One region of the Burkholderia sp. PU8-34 genome, then DNA from elsewhere that is predicted to be linked to it. Evidence: predicted binding sites of a transcription regulator. Region 1 holds the regulator's gene; the other holds the start of a gene.

Region 1 (3,388 bases):
CGAGCGGCGCACCTCGATCGTGTCGTTCAGCTCGAGCGCCGTGAACGACTGCATGTCGAAATTCACGTTGACGTCGCGCCCGCCGACGATCTGGATCGCGATCTTCGAGTCGTCCGGCAGCACGATCGGCCGGTTCGACAGCGCGTGCGGCGCGATCGGCACGAGCACGATGCCCTGCAGCTCCGGATGCAGGATCGGCCCCGCCGACGACAGCGCGTACGCGGTCGAGCCGGTCGGCGTGGCGACGATCAGGCCGTCCGAGCGCTGGTTGTACATGAACCGGCCGTCGACCGACGCGCGCAGCTCCACCATTCCGGAAAAGCCGCTGCGGTTCACGACGACGTCGTTGAACGCGAGCGCGTGGTAGATCGGCTCGCCGTCGCGCATGATCCGCGCCTCGAGCAGCGACCGTTCCTCGCGCTCGAACTTGCCGGACAGCATCACCGGGACGCGCGCCTGCATGTCGGCCGCCGCGATGTCCGTGACGAAGCCGAGCCGCCCGTGGTTGATCCCGATCAGCGGCGTCTTGTATGGCGCAAGCTGCCGGCCGATGCCGAGCATCGTGCCGTCGCCGCCGAGCACGACCGCCACGTCGGCGCGTGCCCCGATTTCGGCCGGGGTGAGCGCCGGGTAGCCGGCGATGCCGAACTCGCGCGCCGTATCGGCTTCGAAGACCACCTCGAAACCCTGCTTCGCGAGGCAGTCGGCCAGCGTGGCGAGCGGCTCGGCGATGCCGGGCGTGTTGCTCCGGCCGACGAGCGCGACAGTATGGAACTGATTACCGGTTTTCATGGCGGCATTACACCATAGCTCGTTGACGAAAAGAACCGTCCGCGGCGCCGGGCGCTGCGGATGGCCCGTTCAGGCGCCGTCCGCGGCCACTCGCCGCAGTCGCGCGGTTGCGCTAAAATTTTCTACCATGCTAGATCCTCGCGCACGAACCCTCCTGAAAACCCTGATCGAACGGTATATCGCCGACGGTCAGCCGGTCGGATCGCGCACGTTGTCACGTTATTCCGGGCTTGAGCTGAGCCCGGCGACGATCCGCAACGTGATGTCCGACCTGGAGGAGCTCGGCCTCGTCTCGAGCCCGCACACGTCGGCCGGCCGCGTGCCGACGCCGCGCGGCTATCGGCTGTTCGTCGACACGATGCTGACGGTCGACGCGCCGATCGACGCCGAGGCCGTCGAGCGGCAGGTGCAGACCACGCTGCAGACCGGCGAGCCTCAGCAGAAGGTCGTCGCGGCCGCGGCGAGCGTGCTGTCGAACCTGTCGCAGTTCGCCGGTGTCGTGCTGACGCCGCGCCGCAGCCACGTGTTCAAGCAGATCGAGTTCATGCGCCTGTCCGACAAGCGCATCCTGCTGATCATCGTCACCCCCGAGGGCGACGTGCAGAACCGGATGCTCGCGACCCCGCGCGACTACTCGCCGTCGCAGCTGACCGAGGCGTCCAACTACATCAACGCGCATTTCGCCGGCCTGTCGTTCGACGAGGTGCGGCGCCGCCTGCGCGACGAGATCGACCAGCTGCGCGGCGACATGACCGCGCTGATGCACGCGGCCGTGACCGCGAGCACCGAGGTGCCGGATACGGAAGACACCGTGCTCATTTCCGGCGAGCGCAACCTGCTCGAGGTGGCGGACCTGTCGTCCGACATGGCGCGGCTGCGCAAGCTGTTCGACGTGTTCGACCACAAGACGGGCCTCCTGCAATTGCTCGACGTGTCGAGCCACGCTCAGGGCGTGCAGATTTTCATCGGCGGCGAATCGACGCTGGTGCCGATCGAGGAAATGAGCGTCGTCACCGCGCCTTACGAGGTCAACGGCAAGATCGTCGGCACACTCGGCGTGATCGGCCCGACCCGCATGGCGTACAACCGGGTGATCCCGATCGTCGACATCACCGCGCGGCTGCTGTCGCTCACGCTCAGCCAGCAATAGCCGTTCCTGTCATCTTGACGCGGCGCGGTGCGCGCCGCAATCGGCCGAACGGCCAGCTACCCTGTCGGGGGCGGCCAGTGGTAGATCGAACGGCCAGCCAACTCGTCGGGGGGGCTGCGGTAGGCCGAACGGCCAGCTACCCCGTTCGGGACGGCCCGCTATAATTGAAAGCCGTCTGGTTCCGTGCCCCGAGCACGTTCTCTATATGCGCTTCGATCTTGAGCCGCCATCGAGCGTCGCGGCTGCCCATCGCATCGCGGTGCTGCTGATCAATCTCGGCACGCCCGACGCGCCGACGCCGCGCGCGGTCCGGCGCTATCTCGCCGAATTCCTGTCCGATCCGCGCGTCGTCGAAATCCCGCAGGCGGTCTGGCAGGCCCTGCTGCGCACGGTCATCCTGCCGCTGCGCGGCCGCGCGTCCGCGAAGAAGTACGCGGCCGTGTGGACGCCCGAGGGCTCGCCGCTGCGCGTGCACACCGAGCGTCAGGTCGAGGGCGTGCGGCACCTGCTCGCGTCGAACGGCTACCACGTGCTCGTCGATTACGCGATGCGCTATGGCAGCCCGAGCATCCCGCAGGTGCTCGCGCAACTCAAGCGCGCGGGCGTCGAGCGGGTGCTGCTGATGCCGATGTATCCGCAATACTCGGCGTCGACGACCGCGACGGCGTTCGACGCCGCGTTCGCCGCGCTCGCGCGCATGCGCAACCAGCCGGAAGTTCGCACCGTGCGCCATTACGCCGACCATCCGGCGTATATCCACGCGCTCGCCGAGCAGGTGCGCCAGTACTGGGCGCAGCATGGCCGGCCCGACTTCGCGGCGGGCGACAAGCTCGTGCTCAGCTTCCACGGCGTGCCGAAGCGCACGCTCGACCTCGGCGATCCGTATCACGACCAGTGCCAGCAGACGGCCGCGCTGCTGACGACGGCGCTCGGACTGTCGACGATCGAATGCCGCGTGACTTTCCAGTCGCGGTTCGGCAAGGCCGAATGGCTGCAGCCGTACACCGCGCCGACGCTGCGCGAGCTTGGCGAAGCGGGCGTGCGGCGAGCGGATGTGTTCTGTCCGGGCTTCACGGCCGACTGTCTGGAGACGATCGAGGAAATCGGCATGGAGGTACGCGACGAATTCATCGCCGGCGGCGGCAAGGCATTCCATCGGATTCCGTGCCTGAACGGCGCGCACGCATGGATCGGCGCGCTGGGCGAGATCGTCGCGGAAAATCTGCAGGGCTGGCCGGTCAAGGCGGCGCAGCCGGAAACGGTAGGCTGAAATGATGCGACCCCCGCGCTTACTTCGTTCGCTGCCCGCCGAGGGGGCGGTCAGCCGCCCATCGCCGGCTTTGCAAAGCCGGCCGGCTACACAGGCGCAGAGCGATGCGCTGCGAATTCGCTGCTACGCCCTTGGGGCGGCCCGGCGGAGGCTGACATGAACTACAAGATCTCCAT
Region 2 (3,388 bases), on a different contig from region 1:
GAGACCGACGGTCCCGCTGCCCGCAACGGCGGCAGCGTACGCTGGAAGCACCGCGAAATCGCCGGCGCGAGCCCGGCCGATGCGTCCCCGGAACAGGTCGTGCAGCGCGCGGCCGCGGCGTTCGCGGCGGCCGCGGGTGCGGCGCTCGACGTCGCTTCCTGCGAGCACGTGCGCACGGCGGACGGCCGCACGGCGGTGTTCGTCGGCTGCCGGGTCGGCGACGCGCCGATGCGGCACGGGATCGGTGTGCATGCCGATGCGGCGGCCGCCGCACTGGATGCCGTCGTCAGCGCCGTCAACCGCTCGGCATGGCATTGCGCCGATCGCCGTGCCGCGGCCTGACGGATCGCATCAGGGTTTGAAGAGGGTCGGGTAGCAGTGCGAGACCGCCCGTGCAACGCGCAACCCGCGCTGCACGGGCCAACAAAAAGCGGCCCAGCAGGCCGCTTCGGACGAGACACGAAAAGGAATGCCACGCGCGTTCATGTCTCGGTCGCGCACCGCGTCGCCTGCCACGCGAGCAGGCGCCAGCGCCCCTGCTCCTGCGTCTGCACGGCCGTGTACGCAATCGGAAACACGAGGCCGCCGTTGTTCGTCTCCATCTCGATCAGCGCGCGTCCGGTGACGATGCAGGTCTCGTCGCCGACGGGCAGCACGTCCTGCGACTGGATCTCGATCTGGCGATAGCGGCGGCGGCCGGCGGCAATGGCGTCGATGAACTGCTGCTTCGTTTCCCGTTTGCCGTTGGTGTGAACATAGAACACCTTGTCCGACAGCAGCGACTCGAGCGTCTCGCCGTCCCCGTCCACCATTGCACGGAACCGATCGCGCTCGAGCGCGCGGATCGCATCGACCACCTTCGCCATCGCCTGACTCCTCGTCAACGCGCACGCCGAGCGCGGGCGTGCGGATCAGAAGTTGTACTGCACGTAGAACTGGTGGAAATTTATACCAGGATTCGGCTCTTTGATACCCGCGTTAGACACATGTTGAAAACGGTAGCCGACCTGATACTGTTGCCGTTCTCCGAACTGCGCGCCGACGCCGACCACATCCGCGAACTGGAACGCGGTCGACAGCGACAGATTGGTCGCAATCGTCGGATGGGACAGCAGCCGCACGCCCGCGCCGGCCTCGACGAACGGTCGCACCTGCCCCGCGCTCTTGATGAAACGGAACATCGGCGTCGCGCCGAATTCCCAGATGCTGCTGTGGACGTTGCCGCCCGTGTGCCAGTAGCCGACGTGGCCTTCCATCACGAACGCGAAGTGCCAGCCGCCGACCTCCCACCATGTCCAGCCCGGATCCCAGACGACGCCGAGGTCGCCCTTGTCGATCCCGTGGCGATCGGAAAACCCGCCGCCTGCCTGGATCCCCCATCGATCCGCAAACGCCGCGCCGGACCCGCCCAGCAATGCCGCAGCCAGGACCGCATGCATCGCAAGCCGGCCGCGCAGCCGACCATTCTTCTTATTGTTCATCTGACACTCCAACTCTGTGGGTTGAATGGCACCGGCCGTGGTTCGGCCTGGCTCGAGCGAACAGAATGTTATGGTAAAGGACTTTTCCGATCGGCATCGCGAAGCGAAATGGTTTGCTTCCTAAACGACAAAAATCGAAATCGTCTACTGATTCCTCATAAAAACAACGGGTTACGGAACTTGTCGGCGTTCGAGCGGTCACGCCTAATGCTATCGACATCGAAAGATCGATAGAAAATCGGGAACTCGAAAGCCCGTGCCCCCTCTAAGGAATTAGCACTCAGTTGGCTGGAGTGCTAAGATTGACCGCGGAATCATCCGAGTCCGGGGTTCATCCCTGATTCCAAAGGAGTTTTCTTAAGTGAGCAACGCTCTGACCCTTCCGAACACCCTGAGCCCGGCGTCTGCTAAGGCCGAATCGGCAGGCTCGCTGGCGCTCGCAACCCATTCGATGTTGCCGGGCCAGCTGGGCAACATCGACGCCTATATCCAGGCAGTCAATCGTATCCCGTTGCTGACGGCCGAGGAAGAACGCCAGTATGCAACCGAGTTCCGCGAGCAGAACAACCTCGACTCGGCCCGCCGTCTCGTGCTGTCGCACCTGCGGCTCGTCGTGTCGATCGCGCGCAACTACCTCGGCTACGGCCTGCCGCACGGCGACCTGATCCAGGAAGGCAACATCGGCCTGATGAAGGCCGTGAAGCGCTTCGATCCGGCGCAGAACGTGCGTCTCGTGTCGTATGCGATCCACTGGATCAAGGCCGAGATCCACGAATACATCCTGCGCAACTGGCGCATGGTGAAGGTCGCGACGACGAAGGCGCAGCGCAAGCTGTTCTTCAACCTGCGCAGCCACAAGAAGGGCATGCAGGCGATGACGCCCGAGGAGATCGACGGCCTCGCGCAGGAACTCAACGTCAAGCGCGAAGAAGTGACCGAGATGGAAACGCGGCTGTCGGGTGGCGACATCGCGCTGGAAGGCCAGGTCGAGGACGGCGAGGAAAGCTATGCGCCGATCGCGTATCTCGCCGATTCGCACAACGAGCCGACCGCCGTGCTCGCCGCGCGTCAGCGCGACACGCTGCAGACGGACGGCATCGCGCAGGCGCTCGACGCGCTCGACGCGCGCAGCCGCCGCATCATCGAGGCGCGCTGGCTGAACGTCGAGGACGACGGCTCGGGCGGCTCGACGCTACACGACCTCGCCGCGGAGTTCGGCGTATCGGCGGAACGCATCCGCCAGATCGAAGCGAGCGCAATGAAGAAAATGCGCACGGCACTGGCCGAATACGCGTAAATCAGCCGATTTAGAGTATCGCCCCCAAAACCGCTGCCCAACCGGCAGCGGTTTTTTTTCGTCGATTAATTGACTTGTTTCATCGGGTATTCGACGTTCAATGACCGTTCCCGGCAATTATTGATCCAGCTCAAATTCCGATGCAACGTTCGCGACGGAGTGCCGCAGCGCAGCACTCGGCACGGAAAAGCCGGCATTTTAAAATTGGCATGTCCGGCGCAACAGGATTAAAACCGCTTAACGGCCGTCATAAATCCAACGTAAAGTCGCCCCCAACCCGCGTTAAATCGAATCAGGATTATGGCCTTGACCTCGATCAATAAAGCGGCCGCACGCCCGGCCAGTGCGCACGGCTGGCGCGGCCGCATCGCCGCATGGGCACGCGGCCCGACACTCGCCCGCGACATCGCCATCGTGCTGGTCATCAAGCTGATCCTGCTGATGGCGCTCAAATACGCATTCTTCAATCATCCGCAGGCCGAGCACATGTCGCTGCCGCCTGCCGCCGTCGCCGAGAAGCTGCTCTCGGTCCCGGCGCCCGCTTCTACCCAGGGAGACCAACATGATAAGTAGCGAAGTCGTCGATCTGTCACGGCTGCAGTTCGGCATT

What was found. The regulator HrcA, encoded in region 1, represses chaperone genes, less so after heat shock. The targets are predictions, from matches to a motif close to TTAGCACTCNNNNNNNNNGAGTGCTAA.
Region 2: the regulator HrcA is predicted to act here: its motif matches at 1,755-1,781, upstream of rpoH (RNA polymerase sigma factor RpoH).

Annotation. Positions count from the first base shown of each region.
Region 1 is NZ_JBSAXC010000008.1:42,447-45,834, forward strand. Features, by position in the region: gene ACV22Z_RS19705 (NAD kinase) at 1-792, opposite strand, end outside; gene hrcA (heat-inducible transcriptional repressor HrcA) at 920-1,942, shown strand; gene hemH (ferrochelatase) at 2,148-3,212, shown strand; gene ACV22Z_RS19720 (RNA-binding S4 domain-containing protein) at 3,369-3,388, shown strand, end outside.
Region 2 is NZ_JBSAXC010000005.1:226,489-229,876, reverse strand. Features, by position in the region: gene leuA (2-isopropylmalate synthase) at 1-342, shown strand, start outside; gene ACV22Z_RS15055 (nuclear transport factor 2 family protein) at 483-866, opposite strand; gene ACV22Z_RS15050 (acyloxyacyl hydrolase) at 912-1,481, opposite strand; gene rpoH (RNA polymerase sigma factor RpoH) at 1,843-2,778, shown strand; gene cydP (cytochrome oxidase putative small subunit CydP) at 3,079-3,351, shown strand; gene ACV22Z_RS15035 (cytochrome ubiquinol oxidase subunit I) at 3,341-3,388, shown strand, end outside.